One region of the Lactococcus formosensis genome, then DNA from elsewhere that is predicted to be linked to it. Evidence: predicted binding sites of a transcription regulator. Region 1 holds the regulator's gene; each other region holds the start of a gene.
The links. The regulator CtsR, encoded in region 1, represses protease genes until heat stress. The targets are predictions, from matches to a motif close to TTGGTCAAAAAAGGTCAAANA.

Region 1 (4,644 bases):
ACCATCATCTAGAATTTGTAACATGATATTGAAAATATCAGGATGGGCCTTTTCGACTTCATCAAGAAGGATAACAGAATAAGGCTTATTACGGACTTGCTCTGTTAGTTGTCCCCCTTCATCATAACCTACGTAGCCTGGAGGCGCTCCAATCAGGCGAGATGTCGAGAATTTTTCCATAAATTCACTCATGTCTACGCGAATCATGTTTTCTTCACTTCCAAAAACACTTTCCGCTAAAGCCTTAGCAAGCTCTGTCTTCCCAACCCCTGTCGGACCAAGGAACATAAATGAACCCAAAGGACGTCTCGTATCGGCGATACCTGAGCGTGCACGTCTTATGGCACGAGAAACAGCCGATATCGCTTCTTCCTGACCAACTACACGCTTATGTAACTCTTTTTCTAGATTAATCAGACGTTCACTTTCAGTTTTCGTCATCTGTTGGAGCGGGATTCCTGTAAGGTTGGAAACGACAGCATAAACATCGCTTTCCTCAACCAAAGGATTATCATTTTCCGATACTGTAAAGTTATCAATTTTATGCGTTAACTTTTCAATATCTTTTTCAATCTCCTGTGCTTCAACAATATCAAGTGCTACAACTGCTTTTTGTAATCTCAGCTCTTCTGCTTTTAACTCTGCTTTTAATTCGTCAAGCTTGGTGTAATTTGTTTTACTCGTAATTTTAACTTTGGCTGCGGCTTCATCAAGGAGATCAATTGCTTTATCTGGCAGACGACGACTTGGCATATAACGATTGCTCAGGCTGACGGCACGTTCCAAAGTTCCCTCTTCAAATTTGACCGCATGGTAAGCTTCAAATTTTTCTTTTAACCCTTGTAAGATTGCAACTGTTTCATCTTCTGATGGTTCTTCAACATTAACACGGGCAAAACGACGTTCTAGGGCCTCATCTTTTTCAATATATTTTTGATATTCTTGATAAGTTGTTGCCCCAATAAGTTGAAACTCACCACGTGCTAATGCCGGTTTTAAGATGTTGGAAGCATCATTAACAGAATCCATTCCTCCACCAGCACCGATAATGGTATGAAGTTCATCGATAAAGACAATCACATCTTTATCATGTGTCACTTCATCAACGATAGCTGTCAAACGATCTTCAAATTCACCACGGAATTTTGTCCCCGCAACAACCATCGCCATATTCAAGGCCATGATACGACTGCCACGTAAACCTACAGGAACATCCCCTGCAGCCACACGCGTCGCAAAGCCTTCAATAATCGCTGACTTACCAACACCAGGTTCACCAACAAGAACAGGATTATTCTTTGTCCGACGACTCAAAATGTGGATGAGGCGTTCGACTTCTCGCTCTCTTCCAATCATTGGATCAAGCTTGCCTTCACGGGCTGCTTTTGTCAAATCTGTCGATACCGTGTCTAAAGTAGGCGTTGTCGTGGTTTCGGAAACTTTCCCTGACAAGTTTCTTTTCGAAGCTGGTGTCACCGCTTTACGGCGTTCTGGTACACGTAGATATGCTTTTTGCTCTAGCTTTTTACGGAGGTTAACGATATTGATGTTTTGCTCACGTAAAAGTTGTCCTGCAAAGCCAGCATCATTTGCTAAAAGCATATACAAGAGATGCTCTGTCCCTATGCGGTTTTTATCGTTGTTTTGAGCCAATGCACGTGCTTGTTCAATAATTGTCTCAACTCTTGGGCTAAGCTTTATTTCTGATTTCTTCGTTTTCACTTGACTTGAAAAATCTTCAATGTCGATTAACATTTCTTCCAAATCAATTTTTTCTGAATTAAGTAGCGTAAATGCCAATGAAGCCGGGACCTCAGCTAAGGCAGCCAATAAGTGCGAGCTTTCAACCCAAGCGTAGTTAAACTTATGCGCATAGTCAACAGACTTCTCAAGCACTCTTATGACTTGTGGTGTATAGTCCTTTTCATTAAATTTCATCATCACGATCCAATCTCTGTAGTATTTTTATCATCATTTGTGCTCGACAACTGTTAGAAATATCACTATCAGCCAAAAGCAAAAGGAGAAGATTGCCTTCTCGTTCAGTCAAAATGTGTTCATCAAATAAAAGTTGCAAGACATCTTGAGCCATACTTTCAGTCAAGTTAGCAGGCAACTTCTGCGCTAAATCAAGCAAGAACTCGTGCTTTGCTGAATAATGGTATTTGAATATTTTGATGTAGCCACCACCACCACGCTTTGACTCAACATCAAAACCTTTTGATGGGGTGAAACGGGTTTTAATCACATAGTTAATTTGCGAAGGAACCACGTCAAATTGACTGGCTAAATCTGCACGTTTAATCTCAATCTCACGTGCCTCTTCTAGCAGTTTTCGCAAATAAGCTTCGATAATATCTGAAGTATTTTGGGCAGACATAGAACCTCCAATCTTTGACCTTTATTGACTATTATAACGAAAATTTTTATTTTTTACCAAAAATAGTGGCTGAAACACCTCTAAAATAAAAAATCCGCTAAAAAGCAGATTTTTTATTTTATTTCACATCAACAATCTTAACTTCGATTTCACCCATAGGCAATGGAATTTTTACCACATCACCAACTTTACGACCAATCAAAGCTTGGGCAATTGGAGACTCATTTGAAATCTTACCTGAAAATGGATCAGCTTCAGCAGTACCAACGATTTCGTACTCTTCCTCTTCATCATCGCCAATTTCTTGGAAAACAACGGCTTTACCAAGCGCAACTTCATTTTTATCGATGTTAGCATTGTCGACGATCTCAGCGTAACGAATCATTGTTTCAACTGTTGAGATACGTCCTTCGATAAAGGCTTGTTCATCTTTTGCTGCTTCGTATTCTGAGTTTTCTGAAAGGTTACCATAGCTACGTGCAATCTTGATGCGCTCAATAACTTCAGGGCGTTTAACCAATTTAAGGTTATCTAATTCTTGTTCTAGTTTTTCCAGACCTTCTTTGGTCATGGGGAAAGTTTTTTCTACCATTTTTTATCCTTTTTAAATTTCTAAATTAATTACCCGACGCAATCGCATCATTAACATACTTTTGAACATTGATATTTTGTTCTTCAAGTGTTTGCGCAAAGTAAATCTTACCTTCAACGTCTGCTACAAAATACAGATAATCATTTGCAGTTGGGTTAAGCACTGCTTTGATTGACGATAAACTTGGGCTGACGATTGGGCCAGGACCAAAACCTTGATACAGGTATGTATTGAAAGGTGAGTCTAATTTTGTATTAATTGCAGCTTGTTGATCAAGCGATGTATCTTTTCCAAGCTTACCTTCAGCATAAAAGATACCTGTGTTGGAATCCATTGTCATCCCCAAGTTCAAACGGTTAAAGAAGACCTGTGCAACGTTGCGACGGTCATCATCACTGTTGGCTTCTTTTTCGACAATAGCAGCTAGACTCAGAGTTTCGTTGACCGTAAGTTGGGAGGCTTCGATTTGTTCATACAAAGGTTCCAATTGTGTATTTGTTGTTGAAAGCATTGTCTCAATTAAGCTTTCAACGGTAGTTTTTTTCGTATACTCGTAAGTGGCTGGGAAGAGATATCCTTCAAGTTGATATTTCACACCACTGTCTTTACTTGGTAAGCTACCAAGAAGTTTTGGAAACTCTTGCTTCATTTTTTCAATGAAGGCTTGATCCTGAACTGTCTTCATAAACTCATCTTTTGTAAAAGGTGTTTTTTCATTTTTATCAGCCGAGTTCACTGTAACAGCTTGAGCGATTTGTTCCAATGTGTAACCTTCTGGAATTAAAATTTTACCTAGAGTTGGTTCAACAGGATGCTCAGTTCCTCCTTGCTCCAAAAGACTCGCAATATCTGATAAGCTCATGCTTGGTGCAAGGTTGTAGTAGCCACTCTTAAAGCCGCTGAAATTTTTAAATTTAGTATAGTATTGGAAAACCATACCATTTTTGATAATACCTTCTCTTTGTAAGATATCTCCGATTTGTTTACTGCTTGCTCCAGCTGGGATATTAATGGCGCGCTTGGTTGTATTTGCAGTATTGAGCGGTTGTACCCCTTCTTTGATGAAACTGTAGCCATAAAAGCCAGTTCCAGCTGCTGCCAAAATTAGAACGGCTACGATAACAGCAATAATCTTCCCAGAAGAGACTTTCTTCTTCGGTTTTTTCGCTTTCGGCTTAGGTTGGATTTCTTCAGATTCAACTTCAGCTTTTACCGCTGAGCGTCGACTTCTTTGTCTATGCTCCGTCTCTTCGACAATAGCTTCTGCTGTATCTGTCCCTTCATCTTCAGGTGCTTCATATTCATCAGCAACTTCATCAGAATTTTTTGAGTTACGTCTAAGTCGTGAATAACTTTGCCCTTGGCTCGCTTGGAGCATTTGCTCGCGAACACTTGCAAAGTCTGGACGTTCTTCTTGTGCTGGTCCTTTTGTTTTCGCTTGATCCGAAACAGTTTTTTCAGGAAGTTCTACATCTTCTGAGATATTAGGTTGTTCCTCTGCTTCAGGTTTTTCGAGTTCTTCTGTCAACTTAAACGGTGTTGGACGTTGAATATCCGAAAAATCAGCACGTTCTCGCCGAGTATGTCTACTCGGGGTTGAAGAAAGCTCTTTGTTGGATTCACGGGCATAGTTTTCAAAAGTCCCATCCGTGTTTGCTCGATTTCCTTCTTC
Region 2 (4,644 bases), 720 kb from region 1:
ATTTGTTCTTCAGTAACTGATTCTTGAACAAGACTAAGATCATCTGATTTTGCCTTGCTTTCGAGTTCTTTCAGTGATTGTTCAATTTCTGGAATTTTACCGTAACGCAAAGCTGCAGCTTTTTCAAAGTCGCCTTCATTTTGTGCTTCTTCTAATTCATGACGTGCACGTTCTAGTTCATTCCGTTTATCAGAAATATTGCCTACTTCTTTCTTTTCAGCTTCCCATTGAGCTTTAAGTTGATTGTTTTCTTCACGAAGTTCTGCGATTTCTTCACGAATGATATTTAAACGTTTCTTCGAAGCATCATCACGTTCTTTTTTAAGCGCTGCTTCTTCAATTTCCAGCTGCATCAAACGGCGGTTTGCTTGGTCGAGTTCTGTTGGCAGAGAATTCATTTCAACACGGATTGTTGCGCTAGCTTCATCGACCAAGTCAATCGCTTTATCTGGCAAGAAGCGGTCTGTAATATAACGGTCAGAAAGCGTCGCTGCTGCAACCAATGCGTTATCGTGGATGGTTACACCGTGGTAAATTTCAAAACGCTCTTTCAAACCACGCAGAATGGAAATAGTATCTTCAACTGTTGGTTCAGTAACTAGTACTTTTTGGAAACGACGTTCCAAAGCTTTGTCTGTTTCCATATATTTACGGTATTCATCCAAAGTTGTTGCACCAATTAAATGCAATTCACCACGTGCAAGCATTGGTTTCAAAAGATTACCAGCATCCATTGAACCTTCTGTTTTACCAGCCCCGACGATCGTGTGCAACTCATCGATAAAGAGAATAATTTGTCCGTCAGACTTTTTAACTTCATTCAGTACGGCTTTCAGACGTTCTTCAAACTCACCACGGTACTTAGCACCCGCAATAAGTGCACCCATATCCAAAGAGAATACTGTTTTATCTTTTAAATTTTCAGGTACATCTTTACGGACGATACGTTGCGCAAGACCTTCAACAATGGCTGTTTTACCTACACCAGGCTCACCAATCAGAACCGGGTTATTTTTTGTTTTACGTGACAAGACACGGATAATATCACGAATTTCTTCATCACGTCCAATTACAGGATCTTGTTTTCCTGATTTCACTTGAGCAACAAGGTCGACGCCGTATTTTTCAAGTGCTTTATATGTATCTTCAGCATTTTGGTTTGTCACTTTATCACCTCCTCGTAGGTTTTCAATTGCTAATTTCGTTTTTTCTTTATTCATTCCATGGCTAACAAGATATTCTGTTAAAGGGTTTTTCTTTAACTCAAAAAGGGCCAAGAGTACAATTTCAGTTGAGAGGTACTCGTCCCCCATATCTTTGGCAATCTTATCTGCTGCATTAAACAGAGTAAAAAGATCTGCACTAATATTTTGACCATAGGTAATATTGCTACCTTCAACAGAAGAAATCTTGTCTATGTCTTTTTCAATAATTTTTGTAAATTCTTCAATGTTAATTTCTGAATCTTTGTAAAAATTAAAGGCAAAACTGTTCGGTTGCACAAATATTCGCCATAAATGTGGAATTTCAATCGCTTGATGATGGCGAGTCTGCGCAATTTGTTGCGCTTCATAAAGCGATTTTTGCATACTTGTTGTCATTTTTTCGATGTCCATAATGCACCTCGATTCATTTCATAGTAATGTAGTATTTTTCTCATTTTTCTTACTACCTCTTAATTATACTCTTTTGGTCAGTAAAGGTCAAACTATTTGCTCATTAATTTACGTATAAAAATAAGAGGGATTCTCTCAAGAAAATCCCTCTTATTTTTACTATTTTTGGAAAACGCTGATACGTTGTCCGACATAATTTCCTTCTAGTGCAATGTTAATCATCGCTTTCGCATAGTCTGCATAGCTGATCACACTTTCTCCTTTGTCATTAAGCGTAAATTCTTCACCTGCAATAACATAGTCTCCCGTTTTTTCACCATCCGCTTGGAAATCTGCGGCAGGACTTAAATAAGTCCATTTGACATCATGACGTTTTCTCAAGGCAGCCAATGAATCAGACATAGCTGTAGCCAATGGTTTGAAAGCATCTGGGAAACCTTCTGATTGATAAAGTGCTAAATCATGTTCTGGATTAAGATAAAGACTTCCAGCACCACCTACAACCAACAAACGCTTGTCTGTGCCTTCAATAAGATCAGCAAGATGTTGGATTGAAGTAGTATGTTGCTCCAAGCTATCTTCTGCCCATGTTCCAAAAGCATCAATAATAACATCAAAATCCTTGATGTCTTCTTTAGTTAAATCAAACAAATCTTTCTGGATAGAAGACGGAGCTACTGTTTTGTTTTCACCTCGAACAATTGCTGTGACATCCAAACCTCTATCTACTGCTTCTTGCACAATAAGGCGACCGGCTTTACCATTTGCTGCTACTACTGCTATTCTCATATTAGACCTCCAATGTCTTTTTTGTTGTAATAATTTTTGTTACAACTAATTTTACATAAGCCTTGAGTAAATGTCAACGATTTGGTTTCTTAAGGATTTATCGCGACATAATGATCAATATCAGTGATTACTTCCTGTAAACTCATCACCTTCATTTGGTCTTCCATTGCTTTTTGAATTAAATCAAGCTTACCATCAAGCACCTGGTGAATATTTTTCCCAACAGAACAGTCTGGACTAGGATGTTCATGAAAATGGAACAATCCCTTTTTATTAATGACTTCAACTGCATTATAAATATCGAATAGACTAATATCTTCGACTGGTTTAGCGATTGCAGCCCCACCGCTTCCGCGCACAACATGCACCAATTCATTAGCTTTTAGCTGCTGTAACACTCTTCGAATAATTACGGGATTTACATTAATACTTGTGGCCAAAAAATCACTCGTAATCTTGTGCTCTCCCTCAAAAGTATGGATACAGGCAAAAATATGAAGCGCAATCGTAAAGCGACTTGATATTTGCATTTTTTTCTCCTTCGTCTCTCATTTTACCTTAAGTATAAATGTCCTTTTTCAGAAAGTCAATTATAATAACTAAGCAAATGAATTACGGGCACTTCTTTCCAAAATAAGTTATAATTAAATTATCAGAAAAGAAAGGGGTATTGAATATGTTTTCTGAAAACTTTTCGAAAAAATTACGTAACAACATCGGAATTAATGGTCTTATCTCCACACTTATTGGATTACTCATCTTGTTTTGGCCTGGGCGTACAGCACAAGTTGGGACAGTTTTGATTGGGATTTCCTTTATTTTAATCGGGATTTCTTATCTTGTTTCTATCTTTGCCTTGATGAATGAAAATCCATGGTCACGTTTTGGGCATCTTCTTTTAGGTACGGTCTACTTGGTTGCGGGGATTTTCTCTTTGATTAACTTGGCAGCTGCAACAGCTACTTTGTTCATTATCATTGGTATTTTAGTTGGTTTCACATGGATTACTGAAGGATTTGTTTCCTTTGGATTCGTTCCATATTCTCCATCTAAGCCTTGGACAATTCTTTCAGGACTCCTCAGTGTCATTGCAGGCTTCATGCTCTTACTCACACCTTTGTGGGGTGCTATGGCTCTTTGGACCCTTCTCGGTGTAGTTGTACTCATCCTGGGTATTTTCAAATTAATTCGTTACTTTACTTGGTAACCCTTGTAAAGTGGTAAATAAAAAAGAGTTCCCTAGAGAACTCTTTTTTAGATTTTCACTTTTTTAGATTTACGGTTCATAAGCATTGATAACACTCCCGTACCAAACAAGATAATCGCAGAGATATAGTAAGGGAAGAAATGATTGATATCAAACATCACTCCAGCAGCCAATGGACCTAAAATATTACCAAAACTTGTAAAGGTTGAATTCAATCCATTGATTGCTCCTTGTTGATCACCTGCGTGTTTTGACAAGTAAGTTGTTACTGCCGGTCTAAATAAATCAAAGGCGAGGAAGACAACAAATGTAGAAATAGCAACGGTGATGCGGTTACCTGTGAAGGCAATAATAGCAATAAAGAGTGCACTTGCAAAGAAAGTCAAATGAATCAAATGCATTTCACCAATCTTTCCAACAATCCAGTCGAACAGGAAGAGTTGGAAGAAAAGGGCAATAATACCACTTACTGTAATTACAAGAGCAATTTCACTTGTAGTAAAGCCAAAATTGATTGTCGCCATGATGCTATAAATAGATTCGAAGGCTTGCAGGCCAAACGAAGAAATTAAAATAACGACAAACAGTGATGTGAACATTGGATTTTTGAGAATATCCAAGAAAGATGCTTTTGGAGTGTCTGGATTAATATCCATTGTTTTTTCTGGCTCTTTTAACACAGTCATACTCAAAATAAATCCGATAAATGCTAAAAGTGCAGCCACAAAAAAAGGAACCCGTATACCAAAAGTTGCTAAAAATCCTCCGACACCAGGACCGATGATAAAGCCACCACTAATTGCGGCAGAGACTTTACCCATGGCTTTGGCACGTTCGCCTAAGGTTGTCAGATCCGCAACATATGCTGTAACAGAAGGCATCAATAAAGCTGCTGCAATACCACCCAAAGCGCGTGAAACGTAAAAAAGAGCTTTTACTTGTGCCAAACCAAATAAAAGTTCAGAAAAAGCGAAAATAATCATACCCAAAGCGATGAGTTTTTTTCGTCCCACTTTATCCGATAAATGCCCA
Region 3 (4,644 bases), 750 kb from region 1:
AGCTTCTAAAAGCCAAGGATGAATAACTTTTATATCGTGTTTCAAAATATAATCAATATAAGCAAAGGCTGCTGCTTCAAAAGAATAATTTAGCGCCTGAGTGATTTCCTTTAGATAAGGAGGCTGTCCTTCTTGATCCCATCTTATTTTGTCAGCCACAAATAAAACTAAATCAACCTTTGAAAATTTTTTCTTCAAGGTAGTATGGCAAGAAATTGCTGAAAGAATTTTTTCGTCTTGGATACCAAATTCTCTTTGAGCCATTATCCTTGATATTTTTTGATGAATAATCATAGGAAATTGTCTTTCTTCCTTAAAAAGCTCTATCTTCATATCTTCTGCTACAAAAATTCTTTCATTATTGGGATAAATAGCAGAAATATCATGTAAGTATCCTGCTATTCTTACTTGCTCTCTTTCTGCTTCATTTAGAAATTCATGCCCTATTTCTTCAGCATAGTCACCAACAGTTATGCAATGATTATATGTTGCATAACATTCCTTTTCTAATAAAAAAGTTTTTATCTCTTGTTTAAGTTGATTTGTATTTTTCATATTTACCTTACTTTAACAAAAAAAGATAGGACCATCAACTGGTCTTATCTTTTTTTTATTTCTCTTCATCTTCATTATCAGATGTATCCGCTGTGTCCTTTACTTCTTCAGGCTTATTCACAATAACAATCTTATCATCAACCAAGTCTGCAAGTAACTCTCTATACTCAGGATGCTCAATGTAAAAATCTGCAATAGCGTCCTCGATATTATCTTGGATGGTACGACGCAATGGGCGTGCTCCCATTTTCGGATCATAACCCAGGTCAACAAGTTTTTCTTTAACGGCCTGTGTGACATCAAGATGAATATCATTTTGAGCGATTTGAGTATTGACTTCATCCAACATTAAATCCACAATCTTAAGCAAATTTTCTTTGCTCAATGCCGAGAATTCAATGATAGCATCAAAACGGTTCATGAATTCTGGACTGAAGAAATTACCGAGTTCCCCAAGCACTGAATTTGTACGACCTTCACGTGCAGCACCAAAACCAACACTTGCTTCAACCTTACCTGTCCCCGCATTTGAGGTCATAATGATGATTGCATCTTTGAAGGAAACTGTGCGCCCTTGTGCATCTGTCAAACGCCCGTCATCAAGAATCTGCAAGAACATATGCATTACATCAGGGTGTGCTTTCTCAATCTCATCCAATAAAATTAAGCTGTACGGGTTACGGCGGACACGTTCTGTCAGCTGACCTGCTTCCTCGTACCCTACATATCCTGGAGGCGCACCAATCAACTTAGCCACACTATGTTTTTCCATGTATTCCGACATATCAAAGCGGATCATACTATCTCTTGAGCCAAAGAGCTCATAAGCTAATTGTTTAGCGAGTTCAGTCTTACCTACACCAGTCGGTCCAACAAAGAGGAATGAACCGATAGGACGATTAGGTTTTCCAAGTCCGACACGTGAACGACGCACAGCTTTAGAAATTTTATCAATCGCTTCATCTTGTCCAATAACGTGTTCTTTCAAGTCCTCAGCCAAATTGATTAGCTGTGTTTGCTCTTTTTCTTTCAGATCACCCACAGGAATATGTGTTTTTTCTTCAACGATTGCTTCTATATCTTTTTCTGTGATATTTGGCATATCTGTATCTGAAATCTCATGACTTTGAAGCTCCCGAAGCTTAGCGATTTGATCACGGAAATGGGCTGCTTTCTCAAAATCTTCACGTTGCATTGCTTCATTTTTTTGTACTTCTGCTTGCTCAATACGTTTCTTGATATCCTCTGGATCAACAAATTTGAGGGTAAGATTCTTTTTCGAACCCGCTTCATCCAGTAAGTCAATTGCTTTATCGGGAAGGAAACGGTCCTGTATATAACGGTTCGAGAGATTCGCCGCAGCTAAGATTGCTTCATCTGAATATTTCACATGATGATAGTCTTCATAGCGTTTTTGAATCCCACGTAAAATCGTGATGGTCTCATCTACAGAGGGTTCATCAACTTTGACAGGTTGCATCCGACGTTCAAGTGCCGCGTCTTTTTCGATAATTCTATATTCATTGAGTGTTGTTGCCCCAACAAGTTGTAGTTCACCACGCGCCAAAGCTGGTTTTAGAATATTTCCTGCATCCATATTGCCATCACCTGCTGAACCAGCACCAACAATTTCATGGATTTCATCAATGAAGAGGATAACATCATCGCGTTTACGAATCTCTTCCATCAGCTTTTGCATACGTTCTTCAAATTGCCCACGTACACCAGTACCTTGGACGAGGCTAACAACATCAAGACGTATAACTTCTTTATTTTGCAATTTTTGTGGTACATCACCATCAACGATTTTTTGGGCTAACCCTTCAACAACTGCTGTTTTACCAACACCTGGTTCTCCGATAAGAACAGGATTATTTTTTGTCCGACGATTCAGAATTTCGATGACACGTGTAATTTCAGAATCTCGCCCAATAACAGGATCAATTTCTCCACGGCGTGCGGCATCAGTAATGTTGACTCCGAATTCTTCAAGAAGTCCTTTAGGTGCTTGACTTCCACGAGGGTTTTGTGGACCTCCTGGACCTCGACCTCCAGCTTGTGTTGGAGGTGTCATTGTCCGTCCTTGATCATTACCATGTAAGGCTTGGAAAATATCTGGAAATGGATTAAATGGGTCATCATTATTAGAAATATTTGTCGCCCCAGCAAACAAGCTTTCTTGACCTCCTGATTTCATAATTTGATAGCAATTTTGGCATAAATCCACTTGCTTACGTTGTCCATTCACATTCGTATAAAGGTGAATTGTCGCTTCATTTATTTTACAATTTTGGCAGAGCATCTCTTCCTCCTTTGTGGTTACGTCTTTTCTTTATTTTAACTTATTTTTTTAGAATTAAAGAATCATGTCTGGCTTCTTTTATTTAAAGTTTGACCTTTTTTGACCTTTAATAATTTTTATTATATCACTTCTCTCAAATTTATCAAATCTTTTGTACTATATTCTTTTTCAATTATAAGAAAAAACTCTTCGACACCTGTCGAGAGAGTTTTTTATATTACATAAAGTCACGCAATGGTTTGCTGCGACGAGGATGACGCAATTTTTTAATCGCTTTAGCTTCAATTTGACGAATACGTTCACGTGTCACTTTAAATTGTTTACCAACATCTTCAAGTGTGTGCATACGTCCATCATCAAGTCCAAAACGCATACGCAATACGTTTTCTTCACGGTCTGTCAAGGTATCCATAACTTCATCAAGCTGTTCACGAAGCAAGATACGGTTTGTGTAGTCTACAGGGCTTTCAATTACATCATCTTCAATGAAATCACCAAGATGTGAATCGTCTTCCTCACCAATAGGTGTTTCCAATGATACAGGTTCTTGCGCAATTTTCAAGACTTCACGAACTTTATCAGGTGTCATGTGTAATTCTTTACCGATTTCTTCTGGTAAAGGATCACGGCCCAATTCTTGTAAAAGATTACGTTGCACACGAATCAACTTGTTGATTGTTTCAACCATGTGGACAGGAATACGAATTGTACGTGCTTGGTCAGCAATCGCACGTGTGATTGCTTGACGAATCCACCATGTCGCATAAGTTGAGAATTTGAAACCTTTAGTGTGGTCAAATTTGTCCACAGCTTTCATAAGTCCCATATTTCCTTCTTGAATCAAATCCAGGAATTGCATCCCGCGTCCAGAATAACGTTTTGCAATGGAAACAACCAAACGTAAGTTGGCTTCTGCAAGCATTTGTTTGGCAAATTCTGCTTCATCACCACCTGCAACAATAGCTTCCGCAAGTTTTGTTTCTTCTTCGAGCGAAATCAATGGATAACGTCCGATTTCCTTAAGATACATGCGGACAGGATCATCAATACGGACATTTGTTACGATTTCATCCATTGCATTATCATCAAGCTTTTCTTCTTCTTCAGCTTGCAAAGCTAATGGACTAGGATTTCCTTCTTTATCGACGATCGAAATGCCGGCATCTTGGATTTGTTGAAGTAAATCTTCGATGGCTTCGGCTTCCAAACCAAATTTCACTACAAGCTCATCTGTAATTTCATCATCTAAAGCTTCTTCGAGAGGTTTACGTTTTGTGATATATGCTGCTACTGCTTTATCAAAAGCTTTGTTGTCAAAGGTATCTGAATCTTTAATATCAATTTTCTTAGCTGCTTTTTCTTTAACAGAGGTTACATGCTTAGAACCCTTTTCTTTCAGCTCTTCTACATCAACCTTTTCAACAATAATTGGTTTAAAATCCATTGCTGCAAGGAGTTTTGCTTCTTCAGCTTCAAAAATAGAACTTGAGTGAGATTTAACCGCCATGCCAAGTTCTTGTGCTTTTGCGATTAAAGCTTTGTTAGTAATTCCAGTTTCTTTTGCAATTTGACTGATTCTTTTTTTATTATTACTTGCCAATTTAATCCTCCCCAATGAACAATATAAGTAATGACTTATATTTTTTTCTTCTGATTAATAATTTGGATTGTGAGTTCTAACTCACGTTCCTTGTTGCCTACTTTTTGGGCATTTTCTAATTGTTTTTGCAATTCACTAAACTTTATTTGCTCCATTTCTTTTGCAAAAACGGCTACCAAATCTTCAA

Region 2: clpB (ATP-dependent chaperone ClpB) is a predicted target of CtsR. The motif match lies at 1,690-1,710, and genes of this name have one in related genera.
Region 3: VNN39_RS05495 (ATP-dependent Clp protease ATP-binding subunit) is a predicted target of CtsR. The motif match lies at 2,944-2,964, and genes of this name have one in related genera.

What each region holds. Positions count from the first base shown of each region.
Region 1 covers NZ_CP141721.1:360,195-364,838, forward strand. The annotation lists gene VNN39_RS01740 (ATP-dependent Clp protease ATP-binding subunit) at 1-1,938, opposite strand, end outside; gene VNN39_RS01745 (CtsR family transcriptional regulator) at 1,928-2,380, opposite strand; gene greA (transcription elongation factor GreA) at 2,499-2,972, opposite strand; gene mltG (endolytic transglycosylase MltG) at 2,998-4,644, opposite strand, start outside.
Region 2 covers NZ_CP141721.1:1,660,901-1,665,544, reverse strand. The annotation lists gene clpB (ATP-dependent chaperone ClpB) at 1-1,616, opposite strand, end outside; gene VNN39_RS08100 (SDR family oxidoreductase) at 1,776-2,405, opposite strand; gene VNN39_RS08095 (Rrf2 family transcriptional regulator) at 2,495-2,935, opposite strand; gene VNN39_RS08090 (HdeD family acid-resistance protein) at 3,082-3,612, shown strand; gene VNN39_RS08085 (MFS transporter) at 3,660-4,644, opposite strand, start outside.
Region 3 covers NZ_CP141721.1:1,114,501-1,119,144, reverse strand. The annotation lists gene yqeK (bis(5'-nucleosyl)-tetraphosphatase (symmetrical) YqeK) at 1-555, opposite strand, end outside; gene VNN39_RS05495 (ATP-dependent Clp protease ATP-binding subunit) at 611-2,857, opposite strand; gene rpoD (RNA polymerase sigma factor RpoD) at 3,075-4,457, opposite strand; gene dnaG (DNA primase) at 4,493-4,644, opposite strand, start outside.